2 regions of the Streptomyces tatrensis genome follow, and region 2 is predicted to be linked to the other one. Evidence: riboswitches for the same ligand, from Rfam matches in the RefSeq annotation. Region 2 holds a riboswitch; the other holds the start of a gene.
The links. A riboswitch is a leader RNA that binds a small molecule or an ion and turns the genes downstream of it on or off. The one in region 2 is predicted to bind cobalamin.

Region 1 (7,140 bases), 290 kb from region 2:
GCAACCGTGGCCATCTCCGTCTTCGATCTCTTCTCGATCGGCATCGGTCCCTCTTCCTCCCACACCGTCGGACCGATGCGCGCCGCGCGCATGTTCGTGACCCGGCTCAAGAAGGACGGCGTCCTCGCCCAGACCGCCTCGGTCCGCGCCGAGCTCTTCGGCTCGCTCGGTGCCACCGGGCACGGCCACGGCACCCCCAAGGCGGTCCTGCTGGGCCTGGAGGGCCACTCCCCCCGCACCGTGAACGTGGAGACCGCCGACGCCGAGGTCGAGCGCATCCGCCAGAGCGGCCGCCTGCGCCTGCTGGGCACGGAAATAGGTGACGGCCACGAGATCGCCTTCGACGAGCCGAACCAGCTGATCCTGCACCGCCGGCGCTCGCTCCCGTACCACGCGAACGGCATGACGCTCTTCGCGTACGACGAGGCGGGCACCCCGCTGCTGGAGAAGACCTACTACTCGGTGGGCGGCGGCTTCGTCGTGGACGAGGACGCGGTCGGCGAGGACCGGATCAAGCTCGACGACACCCCGCTGAAGTACCCCTTCCGCAGCGGTGACGAGATGCTCCGCCTGGCGAACGAGACCGGCCTGTCGATCTCCTCGATGATGCTGGAGAACGAGAAGGCCTGGCGCACCGAGGACGAGATCCGCGAGGGCCTCCTGGAGATCTGGCGCGTCATGCAGGCCTGCGTCTCGCGCGGCATGTCCCGCGAGGGCATCCTCCCCGGCGGCCTGCGGGTCAAGCGCCGGGCCGCCTCCACGGCGCGCCAGCTGCGCACCGAGGGCGACCCGATGATGCACCGCAGCGAGTGGGCGACCATCTACGCGATGGCGGTCAACGAGGAGAACGCGGCCGGCGGCCGCGTCGTCACCGCGCCCACCAACGGCGCGGCCGGGGTCCTGCCCGCCGTCCTGCACTACTACATGAACTTCGTGCCGGGCGCCGACGAGGACGGCGTGGTCCGCTTCCTCCTCGCCGCGGGCGCGATCGGCATGCTCTTCAAGGAGAACGCCTCGATCTCCGGCGCCGAGGTCGGCTGCCAGGGCGAGGTCGGCTCGGCCTGCTCGATGGCGGCCGGCGCGCTGGCCGAGGTCCTGGGCGGCACCCCGGAGCAGGTCGAGAACGCGGCCGAAATCGGCATGGAGCACAACCTCGGCCTCACCTGCGACCCGGTCGGCGGCCTCGTCCAGATCCCCTGCATCGAGCGCAACGGCATGGCGGCGGTCAAGGCCGTCACCGCGGCCAAGATGGCGATGCGCGGCGACGGCACCCACAAGGTCTCCCTCGACAAGGTCATCAAGACCATGAAGGAGACGGGCGCCGACATGAAGGTCAAGTACAAGGAGACCGCCCGCGGCGGCCTGGCGGTCAACGTCATCGAGTGCTGACCCGGCATTCCGCGTGACCCCGCTCGACACCGATGGGGCGTGACTCTTCGAGTCACGCCCCATCGGGTTTTCCGGGCTCGGACCAGGAAGGCGACGGCGGCCGCCTCCGCATGGGTGGGTTACGCCAGTAACTTCGTTCGAGATTGGGTGGGATGTGAGGTTTAGCGGTGAGTTGATCACGCTTGAGGGGGAACAAGGCACTCTGGGCTGGTTTCTTGATGATCACCTGCGCCAGGGTGGGGACACGACGTCGCGTCCACACCCCCGGCGGTCGGCCAACCGTCTTGGACCACAGCCGTTTTGCTTAACTGGAGGACTTGAAACATGGCAAGCACCCGCAGCATCCGCGTGATGGCGGCCGCCGCATCGCTCCCCCTCGCCTTCGCGCTCCTCTCGGGAGTCGCCCAGGCCGACAACGGGGCCGGTGCGGCCGGGACCGCGTCGAACGCGGCCCTCGCCGGCATCCTCGGCAGCGGGGTCGGCGGCAGCAACCTCGGGAACTCCTCCACCGCCCAGCAGGTCGCCTCGGGCTTCGGTGCCTCGAACCAGAACAACGGAGCCCAGTCCAACGGATCCGGCTTCACCGCGATCGGCCAGTCCAACGCGCACGAGTCCTTCATCTTCAACCCGCTCCCGTAGTCCCGGCCGGGGCCCCCGCCCCGGTCGCGCACGTCCGCCGAGCCCCGCCCTCCCCCCCGGAGGGCGGGGCTCGGCGCATCGGGTGAAGTCGGGCCGAGCGGCCCGGCCGGACGGGACCTTTGGCAGCGGAATGGCGGGCCGGGGGTGGGCTAGCTTGCCCGAGTGGGCATGTCGCGCGTGCGTCGGCGCGACCCCACCCGAGAGAGAGGCGCCCTCATGGCCGGCACCGAACACCGCGTCCTCCCGCTCCGGCTCGAGGCCGCACCCGCGCCCGTCCCGGTCCGGGGCGTCTTCTTGTACCGCACGGACCGGCCCTACGAGATCTCCCTCGACTTCGAGGGTGCCGGGATGCACCTCGCGCACTGGGTCTTCTCCCGGGAGCTGCTCCTCGACGGCCAGATCTGCGCCACCGGCGAGGGCGACATCCAGGTGTGGCCGCGCTGGAAGGGCACCGAGCCGCGGGTCTTCCTCGCCTTCAGCAACGGCGAGCAGTCGTGCGTGGTGTCCGCCCGGGCCAAGGACCTACGGGAGCTGTGCCGCCGGATGACCGAGCTGGTGCCGCGCGGCCAGGAACACCGCCACTACGACCTCGACGCCGAGCTGAGCGCCCTCCTGCCCAGCTGAACCGGGTGATTCAGGTGAATCACCTGAATCAGGTGAACACGATCAACCGGATGAAGCCGGTGCAACCACGGCCGTACCGGGCGCGTCTTCACGGGTGACACCGTTCCCCGTCTCTCGGAATCGAGGGGACGCCATGATCCGTCCACGCCGCCGGCAGGCCACCGCACTGGGGTTGGGCGCACTGCTCACCGCCATGCTCGCCTTCGCCGCACCGGCCTCCGCCGCAGCCACGACCACCACCACGACCGCCGCCACCACCACTCCGCTCGTCGTCAATGCCCGCTGGGGCGGGCACTGCACGTACGACCGCATGGTCATCGACCTGCAGGGATACGTCCCCGAGGTCACCGTCACCCCCGTCCCGTCCCTGGTCTACGACGGGTCCGGCAAGCCCGTCCCGCTGGCCGGGCGGTACTTCCTGGAGATCCGCCTGAACCCCGCCGCGGGACACGACGAAGCGGGCCGCAACGTCTACCTCGGGCCCAAGCTGCTCAAGATCTACCTGCCCAAGCTGAAGGGCATCGCCCTGACCGGCGACTACGAGGGGTACGTCACCTTCGGCGCCGCCTTCGACACCAAGCCCGCCTACACCTCGTTCAAGCTGCACGCCCCGGAGCGCTTCGTCCTGGACATCGCGCACCCGAACGTCTGCTGAGCACGCCGGCCCGGGGCGGGAGGCGGGACCGGGGCGGGGACCTACCGGTGCTCGGGGTTCGGGAAGTCGAAGCGGCAGCCCGCGTCCCACAGGGAGCGCTGGTTGCCGTGCGCCGGCATCCCGCCGGACCGCTTGAGCAGAGCGGCCAGGTGCATGAGGTTCCAGCTCATGAAGGCCGTGTTCCGGTTGGTGAAGTCGTTCTCGGGGCCGCCGGATCCGGGGTCCAGGTACGAGGGCCCTGGTCCGGCTTCGCCGATCCATCCGGCGTCGGCCTGCGGGGGGATCGCGTAGCCGAGGTGCTGGAGGCTGTAGAGGATGTTCATGGCGCAGTGCTTGACGCCGTCCTCGTTGCCGGTGATCAGCGCCCCGCCTACGCGCCCGTAATAGGCGTACTGGCCCTGCTCGTTCAGGATCGAGGAGCAGGCGTAGAGCCGCTCCATGACCTGCTTCATCACCGAGCTGTTGTCCCCGAGCCAGATCGGGCCGCACAGGACGAGGATGTCGGCGTCCATGATCTGGCTGTAGAGCACCGGCCACTGATCGCTCTCCCAGCCGTGGTCGGTCATATCGGGCCAGACGCCGGTGGCGATCTCGTGGTCGACGGCCCGGATGAGCGAGGTCCGGACCCCGGCCGCCTCCATCACCGCGCGGCTCTTGTCGATCAGGCCCTCGGTGTTGCTGGGCTCGGGCGATCGCTTGAGCGTGCAGTTGACGTAGACGGCGGTGAGGTCGGAGTAGTCGACGGCGGGCGCGGCATCGGGTTCGGCGGTCACCCCACCAGGCTCTGCGCGGCCGGGCGGCCCCGCCAGCGGACCGCACCCGTCCGTGCTCGCCCCGCCCCGGCTCGCCCCCGCTCTCCCCCGTCCGTGCGGAACGGTACGGCGCGGCGCGACCTCCGCCGCCCTGCGGCCCCGGGTACCCGGAACTCCCCCTCCGGTCCGCACCCTTGGGACGGCCGACGAGCCGCCGGACACGGAGCGTCACCCCTAAGCGGAATCCGGCCGCCGCCCGGCGCGATTGGGGCGGGTTGTTACCGGTCCGTGCGGCCGACTAGGGTCAGCGGGCCTTGGTGTTCGGGAAACCGGTGGGAAACCGGTGCGGCCCTCGCCACTGTGATCGGGAAGTCCGGCTCCACTCCTGCGGGAAAGCCACTGGGCTGCGCGGGAGGTTCCGCGCTGCCCGGGAAGGCGGAGCATGGACGTCAACCCGTGAGCCAGGAGACCGGCCGGGGCGCGTTGTCCATCCACGAGGTGCTGGAGAGGTCTCCCCACTCATGCATATAGCCGAGGGGTTCCTACCCCCTTTGCACGCGGTCGCCTGGGGCGCCGCGTCCGCTCCCTTCGTCGTCCACGGCGTCCGCTCGCTCACCCGCGAGGTGAAGGCCAACCCGGAGAGCACGCTGCTGCTCGGCGCCTCCGGAGCGTTCACGTTCGTCCTGTCCGCCCTGAAGATCCCCTCGGTGACGGGCAGTTGCTCGCACCCCACGGGCACCGGGCTCGGGGCGATCCTGTTCCGGCCGCCGATCATGGCGGTGCTCGGCACCATCACCCTGCTGTTCCAGGCCCTGCTGCTGGCGCACGGAGGGCTCACCACCCTCGGCGCCAACGTCTTCTCGATGGCCATCGCCGGCCCGTGGGCGGGCTACGCCGTCTACCGGCTGCTGCGCACGTTCGGTCTCCCGCTGATGGTGACCGTGTTCTTCGGCGCCTTCTTCGCCGACCTGGTCACCTACTGCGTCACCAGCCTCCAGCTCGCGCTGGCCTTCCCGGACCCGGCCAGCGGGTTCCCGGGCGCGCTCGCGAAGTTCGGGGGGATCTTCGCGGTCACGCAGATACCGCTGGCCGTGAGCGAGGGTCTGCTGACCGTCCTCGTGATGCGGCTGCTGATGGCGTCGAGCAAGTCGGACCTGGTCCGGCTGGGCGTCGCGAAGCTGACCTCCGCCCGTACCGAAGAGAAGGCGGCGGCCTGATGAGCGGGATGTCCAAGAACGCGAAGATCAACAGCCTGCTGCTGCTCCTGGTGGCGGCGCTGGCCGTCCTCCCCGTCGCGCTGGGGATGGGCGACCACAAGGAGGAGCCCTTCACGGGCGCCGACGCGCAGGCCGAGACGGCGATCACCGAGCTGAAGCCTGATTACGAGCCCTGGTTCTCCCCTCTGTACGAGCCCCCGTCCGGCGAGATCGAGTCCGCGCTGTTCGCCCTGCAGGCGGCGCTGGGCGCGGGCGTGCTCGCCTACTACTTCGGCGTCCGCAAGGGCCGCCGCCAAGGAGCGGCCGCCGCCGCCGCTGCTTCCGCCGCCCCGGAGGCCTAGGCGGTGCTGCCGATCGACGTGGCCGCGCACAGCAGTCGCTGGCGCGGCCGGCACCCGCTGGAGAAGGCCCTGCTCGGGATCGGGCTGACGGTCACCGCCGTGTGCCTGCCGCCCTGGCCGGGCGGGCCGCTGGTGGCCGCCGCCACCCTCGCCGTGCTGCTCGGCCCGGCGGGAGTGGCCGGCCGGCAGCTCTGGCGGGCCTTCCGGATCCCGCTCGGCTTCTGCTTCACCGGGGCGCTGCCGCTGCTGTTCGCCGTCGGCGGCCCGGCGGGGCCGGTGTCCCTGGCCCCCGAAGGCCCCCGGCTCGCCGCCGAACTGCTGCTGCGCACCTCGGCCGCCTCGCTCGGGCTGCTGCTGTTCGCCTTCACCACCCCGGTCTCCGACGTACTGCCCCGGCTGGTCCGGGCCGGGGTGCCGGCCCCGGTGGTGGACGTGGCCCTGGTCATGTACCGGATCGGCTTCCTGCTGCTCGACTCCATGGCCCAGGTCCGCCGGGCCCAGGCCGCCCGGCTCGGGCACACCGGCCGGGCGGCGGTGTGGCGCTCCCTGGCCGGGCTCGCCGCCACCTCCTTCGTACGGGCCTTCGACCGCGCGGCCAAGCTCCAGTCGGGGCTGGCCGGACGCGGCTACGACGGCGCGCTGCGGGTCCTCGTACCGGAGGCGGCCCTGTCGTGGCGCTTCCTGACGGGCACCGCCGGGCTGCTGGCGGCCCTGATCACCCTGACCCTCACCCTGAAGGGGCTCTCCTCGTGAACCCGTCGCTGCCCCCCTCCCCCCACGCGCCGGTGGTGGAACTGTCCGGCGCGGGCTACGCCTACGAGGACGGCCCCGCCGTCCTGACCGGCGTCGACTTCGCCATCGCCCCGGGCCGGGCGCTGGCCCTGCTGGGCCGCAACGGCAGTGGCAAGACCACCCTGATGCGGCTGCTGAGCGGCGGCCTGCGGCCCGGCCCGGGCACGCTGTGGCTGGACGGCACGGAGGTCTCGTACGACCGGGCCGGGCTGACCCGGCTGCGCACGTCCGTCCAGCTGGTGGTGCAGGACCCCGACGACCAGCTGTTCGCGGCCTCGGTGGAACAGGACGTCTCCTTCGGCCCGATGAACCTGGGGCTCCCCGCCCCGGAGGTCCGCGCCCGCGTGGACTCGGCCCTCGCCGCACTGGACATCACGCACCTGCGGGACCGCCCCACGCACCTGCTCTCCTACGGCCAGCGCAAGCGCGCGGCGATCGCGGGGGCGGTGGCGATGGCTCCGCGGGTGCTGATCCTGGACGAGCCGACGGCCGGCCTGGACCCGGACGGCCAGGAGCGGCTCCTCGACGTCCTCGCGGGGCTGCGCGCCTCCGGGACGACGGTGGTCATGGCCACCCACGACGTGGACCTGGCGGTGCGCTGGGCCGACGACGCGGCGGTCCTGACCCCGGCGGGCATCCGCTTCGGCCCGGCCGAGCCCCTCCTCTCCGACCCGTCCCTCCTCACCTCCGCGGGCCTGCGCCCGGCCTGGTCCCCGGCGGTGACGGCCTTC
Region 2 (7,140 bases):
AGGACGTGGAGGAGACCAGCCTGCTGTCCCGTACGGGCGGCGCGCCGACCTTCGCACTCGGAATGTCGGAGATCTTCTCGGCCGTCATCGGCGGCACCGCGATGAAGGCGTTCTGGTACCACTTCGCGATCATGTTCGAGGCCCTGTTCATCCTGACCACGGTCGACGCGGGCACCCGCGTGGGCCGGTTCATGCTCCAGGACACCCTCGGCAACGTGCACAAGTCCTTCAAGGACGTCAGCTGGAAGCCGGGCGTCTGGTTCGCCAGCGCGGTGGTCGTCGGCGGCTGGGGCTACTTCCTCTGGGTCGGCGTCAAGGACCCGCTGGGCGGCATCAACCAGCTCTTCCCGCTGTTCGGCATCGCGAACCAGCTCCTCGCAGCGGTCGCCCTGTCCGTCTGCACCACCCTGCTGATCAAGTCCGGCCGGCTCAAGTGGGCCTGGGTGACGGGCGTTCCGCTGGCCTGGGACCTGGCCGTCACGCTCACCGCCAGCTACCAGAAGATCTTCTCCGACAACCCGAAGATCGGCTTCTTCGCGCAGCGGGACGTCTACCAGGACGGCATCGACGCGGGCAAGGTCCTCAAGCCCGCCAAGAACATGGACGAGATGCACACCGTGGTCACCAACGCCACGGTGGACGGCGTCCTGTCGGTCTTCTTCGCCCTGCTGATCATCGTCGTGCTCGTGGACGCGGCCCGGACCTGCTTCAAGGCCATCCGCAAGCCCGAGTCGGTCACCCTGGTCGAGTTCCCGTGGACCGAGTCCAAGATCGTCGCCCCGGCCGGGCTCATCCCGACCGCCGAGGAGCGCGCGGAGCTCGCCGCGGCCGGCCTCGACTCGGGCGGGGGCCGCGTACAGGACCCGGTGCGGGAACCGGCGTGACCCGCCTGCGCCACCTGCTGGGCCGGGCCCGGTACTTCGTGAGGGAGTTCTCGGGCGAGGCGGCCTACGACCGCTACGTCGCCCACGCCCGTACGCACGACCCCGACGCCGAGGTCCAGTCGCGCCGGGCCTTCGAGCGGGCCCGTACGGACGCCCGCGAGGGAGATCCGCGCGAAGGGTTCCGCTGCTGCTGAACCCGTAGGACCCCAGGGGCCGCCGCGTCCGCCGTCCACCCGACGGAACGCGGCGGCCCCCCGCCTTGCCCTGGCGCACACTCGGAGCCATGGACATCATCATCAGGACGGCGACGGCCGCCGAATACGAAGAGCTCGGCGAGATCACCGCACGGGCCTACCTCGACGACGGACTCCTGGACTTCTCCGAGGACGACCCCTACCTGAGCCGGCTGCGCGATGTCGCCGGCCGCGCCCCCGACGCCGAAGTGATCGTCGCCGCGTACGAGCACACGCTGCTCGGCGGTGTGACCTTCGCCCCTCCCGGCAGCCCGCTGTGCGACATCGCGGGCCCCGGCGAGGCGGAGTTCCGGATGCTGGCCGTCTCCCCGGCGGCGCGCGGACGCGGCGCGGGCGAGGCCCTCGTACGGGCCTGCGTGAGCCGCGCCCGGGAGCTGGAGGGCGTGAGCCACCTGGTGCTGTCGACCACGGAGAAGATGCTCGGGGCACACCGGATCTACGACCGGCTGGGCTTCGTACGGACGCCGGATCGGGACTGGTACCCGGTTCCCGGCCTCCCCCTGCTCACCTACCGCCTGGAGCTGTAGTCGCGGACCGTCGCCCGGACCGTCTCGCGGAGCGACACAACATGTGGGGGCCAACGCAAGGACCGGCCCCCACATGTATGCTCGTGCTCGCTGTCGCCGCAGGGGAATCCGGTGAGAATCCGGAACTGTCCCGCAACGGTATGAAATGCACCGACCTGTTCGGTGCATCCGCAAGTCCGAGGACCTGTCGACAGTGCGCCCGGCTCGACCGAACCGGGTGCAGACACGTCCGGGCCTCGCGGTTGGGCCGGTGGACGCCACGTGGCGCACGCGCACTGCCCTGCCAGGCACGCGCTCCCCCACGTGCGCCCCCTCGCGCCCCGCACCAACGGTGTTCCCGGAGCCGAGCGAGGGAGAGCTCCCCCCGTGACCATCGCGCCTTCCGCACCGCGCGCCGAGTCCGACCCGTCCGCCTATGAGGGTCCGGGGGCCGCGCTCCTGCGCACGCTCACCGAGCTGACCGCCGACCTGCCCGACACCGACCCCGGCAAGGTCGCCGCCGCCGCGCTGCGCGGCCGCAGCGCCGCCGCCGACGAGGCGGAGCTCCGTACGCTCGCCACCGAGGGGGCCGCCGGGCTGATCTCCGAGGACCCGGCGTACTCCCGCCTCGCCGCCCGCCTGCTGACGCTGGCCGTGCGCGACGAGGCCGCCGGCCAGGGCGCCACCACCTTCTCCGGCTCCGTGGAGGTGGGCCACCGCGAGGGGCTCATCGCCGACCGCACCGCCGACTTCGTACGCCTGCACGCGAAGCGGCTCGACGCGCTGGTCGAGCACGCGCTCGCCGAGGGCGCCGACGACCGCTTCGGCTTCTTCGGCCTGCGCACCCTGCACAGCCGCTACCTGCTGCGGCACCCGATCACCCGCCAGGTCATCGAGACCCCGCAGTTCTTCATGCTGCGCGTGGCCTGCGGCCTCGCCGAAAACGAGAGCGTCCAGGCCGTCGAGGAAGTGGCCTCGCTCTACCGGCTGATGAGCCGCCTCGACTACCTGCCCTCCTCCCCCACCCTCTTCAACTCCGGCACCCGGCACCCGCAGATGTCCTCCTGCTACCTGCTGGACTCCCCGCTGGACGAGCTCGACTCGATCTACGACCGCTACCACCAGATCGCGCGCCTCTCCAAGCACGCCGGCGGCATCGGCCTCTCGTACTCCCGCATCCGCGCCCGCGGTTCGCTGATCCGCGGCACGAACGGCCACTCCAACGGCATCGTGCCGTTCCTGAAGACCCTCGACGCCTCCGTCGCCGCCGTGAACCAGGGCGGCCGCCGCAAGGGCGCCGCCGCCGTCTACCTGGAGACCTGGCACGCGGACATCGAGGAGTTCCTGGAGCTCCGCGACAACACCGGCGAGGACCAGCGCCGCACGCACAACCTGAACCTGGCCCACTGGGTGCCGGACGAGTTCATGCGCCGCGTGAACGCCGACGCCGACTGGTCGCTGTTCTCCCCGGCCGACGTCCCCGAGCTGGTCGACCTGTGGGGCGACGCGTTCGACGCCGCCTACCGCAAGGCCGAGGAGTCGGGCCTGGCCCGCAAGTCCATGCCCGCCCGCGACCTGTACGGCCGGATGATGCGCACCCTCGCGCAGACCGGCCAGGGCTGGATGACCTTCAAGGACGCCTCCAACCGCACGGCGAACCAGACCGCCGAGCCGGGCACCGTCGTCCACTCCTCGAACCTCTGCACCGAGATCATCGAGGTCACCAACGACGGCGAGACGGCCGTCTGCAACCTGGGCTCGGTCAACCTCGGCGCGTTCGTCGTGGACGGGGAGATCGACTGGGAGCGCCTGGACGAGACCGTCCGCACCGCGGTCACCTTCCTCGACCGCGTCGTCGACATCAACTTCTACCCGACCGAGCAGGCCGGCCGCTCCAACGCCCGCTGGCGCCCGGTGGGCCTGGGCGCCATGGGCCTCCAGGACGTCTTCTTCCAGCTGAAGCTGCCCTTCGACTCCCCCGAGGCGAAGGCCCTGTCCACGAAGCTCTCCGAGCGCATCATGCTCGCGGCGTACGAGGCCTCGTGCGACCTGGCCGAGCGCAGCGGCCCGCTCCCCGCGTGGGAGCAGACCCGCACGGCCCGCGGCGTCCTGCACCCCGACCACTACGAGGTCGAGCTGAACTGGCCCGAGCGCTGGGACGCGCTGCGCGCCCGGGTCGCGAAGACCGGCATGCGCAACTCCCTGCTCCTCGCGATCGCCCCGACGGCGACCATCGCCTCCATCGCGGGCGTGTACGAGTGCATCGAGCCGCAGGTCTCCAACCTCTTCAAGCGCGAGACCCTGAGCGGGGAGTTCCTCCAGGTCAACGGCTACCTGGTGCAGGAGCTCAAGCGGCTCGGCGTCTGGGACGCCCAGACCCGCGAGGCGCTGCGCGAGTCCTCCGGCTCGGTCCAGGGCTTCGGCTGGATCCCGGCGGAGGTGCGCGACCTGTACCGCACGGCGTGGGAGATCCCGCAGCGCGGCCTCATCGACATGGCCGCCGCGCGCACCCCCTTCCTGGACCAGTCGCAGTCGCTGAACCTGTTCCTGGAGACGCCCACCATCGGCAAGCTCAGCTCGATGTACGCGTACGCCTGGAAGCAGGGCCTGAAGACCACGTACTACCTGCGGTCCCGCCCCGCGACGAAGATCGCCCGCGCCGCCTCCGGCAGCACGGTCCCGGCGGCCGCCACCCCGCTCCCGCAGGCCGTCGACGCCGACGCGCTGGCCTGCTCCCTTGAAAACCCCGAGTCCTGCGAGGCCTGCCAGTAATGAGCTCCAACCCCACCAAAAACCTCCTGGACCCGGGCTTCGAGCTCACGCTCCGCCCCATGCGCTACCCGGACTTCTACGAGCGCTACCGGGACGCGATCAAGAACACCTGGACCGTCGAGGAGGTCGACCTCCACTCGGACGTCGCGGACCTCGCGAAGCTGACGCCTTCCGAGCAGCACATGATCGGCCGCCTGGTCGCGTTCTTCGCGACGGGCGACTCGATCGTCTCGAACAACCTGGTCCTCACCCTGTACAAGCACATCAACTCCCCGGAGGCGCGCCTGTACCTGTCGCGCCAGCTCTTCGAGGAGGCCGTGCACGTCCAGTTCTATCTGACGCTGCTCGACACCTACCTGCCCGATCCGGACGACCGCGCGGCCGCCTTCGACGCGGTCGAGGAGATCCCGTCGATCCGCGAGAAGGCGCAGTTCTGCTTCCGCTGGATGGCTGCACTCGATGGAGAGGGGGTCGAGAAGATCGACCGCCTGGAAACGGCCGCCGACCGCCGCCGCTTCCTGCTGAACCTGATCTGCTTCGCCGCGTGCATCGAGGGCCTGTTCTTCTACGGGGCGTTCGCGTACGTGTACTGGTTCCGCTCGCGCGGCCTGCTGCACGGCCTGGCTACGGGCACCAACTGGGTGTTCCGGGACGAGAGCGCCCACATGAGCTTCGCCTTCGAGGTGATCGACACCGTCCGCAAGGAGGAGCCGGAGCTCTTCGACGACGCGCTCCAGCAGCAGGTCACCGACATGCTCAGGGAGGCCGTCGAGGCCGAGCTGCAGTTCGGCCACGACCTGTGCGGCGACGGCCTGCCGGGCATGAACACCGAGTCGATGCGCGAGTACCTGGAGTGCGTCGCGGACCAGCGCCTGGTCCGCCTCGGCTTCCCGCCGGTCTACGGCTCGCAGAACCCGTTCTCCTTCATGGAGCTCCAGGGCGTCCAGGAGCTGACGAACTTCTTCGAGCGCCGCCCGTCGGCCTACCAGGTCGCGGTCGAGGGCACGGTCGACCTGGACGAGGACTTCTAAGACTTGATCCGTAAGGCACCAGAGGGTGAGCTGCGAGTTGCAGCCGGGGCGGTGTCCGGGCTTTCCGGCGTGGTCACGCACGGGGCGTGGCTCATCCGGGGTTGCTCGGGACCGCCGTCCGGCGGTTCGGGGAGCAGAGGTTCCACGTTGACGTGGAACTGCCACGCGACCAGCACCCCGAGGGGTGTTCTGGCACGGTGTGGTTGACTCCCGCAGGGCTTCTTCCAGCCCTTCGGAGAAGATGATCTGCGCGTGTCGGGACGCGGTGATGTCCAGGTACGCGGTCTTGGGGTCGTCCACATCGGCGAAGCGGACGAAGGAGGCCAGGGCAGCGGACACCATGTCGCGCTTGCCGACCAGGCCGCACGCGATGCACTTGTGTTCCCGGTCCCGCAGCGACTTGTTGACCCGCTCCCCGCACAGACAGTGCTGAGACAGCGCGGTGGACCATGTGGAGGCCCGTACGAGACGGCCGCCCGCCGCCTGGCATTCGCGCTCAAGGGCTGCTACGAGCAGGCCGGGTGTGGTCTGGGACAGACGTTTGCCCCACAGCCGGTACCAGGTGCGGATGTCGCAGTCCTCCACCACTAGTGTGGGGCCGTGGACGGCGATGATCTCGCGAGCAACGGCGCGGGCGCGGTGGCTGCGGTGTTCGGCGGCGGAGGCAGCGGCTTCGGCCTGGTGGGCGCGCAGCTTCCGGTAACCGCCTGAGATCCGGTCTTGGCGGAACGCCTGCTTGGGCACACCATCCGAGCGTGCGGCGCGGCCACCGCCGGGCACGGTGACAGCCTTGGGCTCCAGGCCCTTGGCCTCGCGCTGCTCCGCACGTCGGGCCTGCTTCTTCGACAGGCCGTACTGCCCGGTGTTCGCCGCCCGGCGGGAACGCTCCAGCGCCCGCGCACGACCGCGCCGCTTCTCCGCTTCCCGCTCCAGAAGCGCCCGCTCCTCCGGACTGAGAGTGATCTCGGTGGAGGCCGGGGCGTCCTTGCCGGGATCGAAGCTTGCGGGCAGGGAGACGACGGAGAGGTTGGAGACGTTGCCGTCCACCCCGCCGGTCCGATCCAGCGCGGCGGCCTGCTCGCGCATGACTCGTACTGCAGGTGCTGTGCAGCCGGAGCCGAGGAGCATCAGGTGCGCCTCGTACACCCAGCCGCCCGGTGCGGACGCCTTCCGGCGGCGCACAAGATCGACCTTGTGCCAGCGGCCGGGGCTGGCGAGGAAGTGTTCGACCCGTGCCCACTGGCCGGGCTGCTGCGGGATTCGCACGGGCAGTACGAGGTCACCCCGGCCGGAGTCGGGGCCGCCCGCGAACACCACGGCGAGCGGGCCCGTGTGATCCCACCAGGTCGCCTTCCGCATACCCGGCTTCCCCGAGGGCGTGGTCTTGCCGGTGGGCATGACGCCGGGCGTCGTGGCCGGTACTGGCATCCGTCGCGGCTGCTGAAGCGTGTGCCGGCCCCCGCCGGCGTGGGCCATGGTGTGGCCGTGGAGCGAGCCGACCAGGCGGAAGGTCTCCCACTTGCGTTCGGAGGTGTGGGAGCGGGCCCGGCCGGGGATACGGGTGAAGTCGTACCACCGGCCCGTCTTCGGACGGCCGTGCCGCTTGCCGGTGGCGTCCGGGAAGAGGTGCCGCTGCACGCCGTTCCACACCTCATCAGCCATGTGCATGGCCAGGGCCTTCGAGGCATGGTGC

Region 1: it holds a riboswitch for cobalamin, as region 2 does, so the genes downstream of both, ACODT5_RS46080 (energy-coupling factor ABC transporter permease) here and ACODT5_RS44820 (ribonucleoside-diphosphate reductase subunit alpha) in region 2, are expected to answer to the same signal.

What each region holds. Positions count from the first base shown of each region.
Region 1 covers NZ_JBMDLB010000011.1:6,606,759-6,613,898, reverse strand. Annotated here, with positions in the region: gene ACODT5_RS46105 (L-serine ammonia-lyase) at 7-1,389, shown strand; gene ACODT5_RS46100 (hypothetical protein) at 1,714-2,028, shown strand; gene ACODT5_RS46095 (SsgA family sporulation/cell division regulator) at 2,245-2,652, shown strand; gene ACODT5_RS46090 (AMIN-like domain-containing (lipo)protein) at 2,786-3,307, shown strand; gene ACODT5_RS46085 (flavodoxin family protein) at 3,349-4,080, opposite strand; cobalamin riboswitch at 4,358-4,551, shown strand; gene ACODT5_RS46080 (energy-coupling factor ABC transporter permease) at 4,581-5,276, shown strand; gene ACODT5_RS46075 (energy-coupling factor ABC transporter substrate-binding protein) at 5,276-5,617, shown strand; gene cbiQ (cobalt ECF transporter T component CbiQ) at 5,621-6,370, shown strand; gene ACODT5_RS46065 (energy-coupling factor ABC transporter ATP-binding protein) at 6,367-7,140, shown strand, end outside.
Region 2 covers NZ_JBMDLB010000011.1:6,319,017-6,326,156, reverse strand. Annotated here, with positions in the region: gene ACODT5_RS44835 (carbon starvation CstA family protein) at 1-884, shown strand, start outside; gene ACODT5_RS44830 (CstA-like transporter-associated (seleno)protein) at 881-1,078, shown strand; gene ACODT5_RS44825 (GNAT family N-acetyltransferase) at 1,168-1,665, shown strand; cobalamin riboswitch at 1,743-1,871, shown strand; gene ACODT5_RS44820 (ribonucleoside-diphosphate reductase subunit alpha) at 2,032-4,416, shown strand; gene ACODT5_RS44815 (ribonucleotide-diphosphate reductase subunit beta) at 4,416-5,447, shown strand.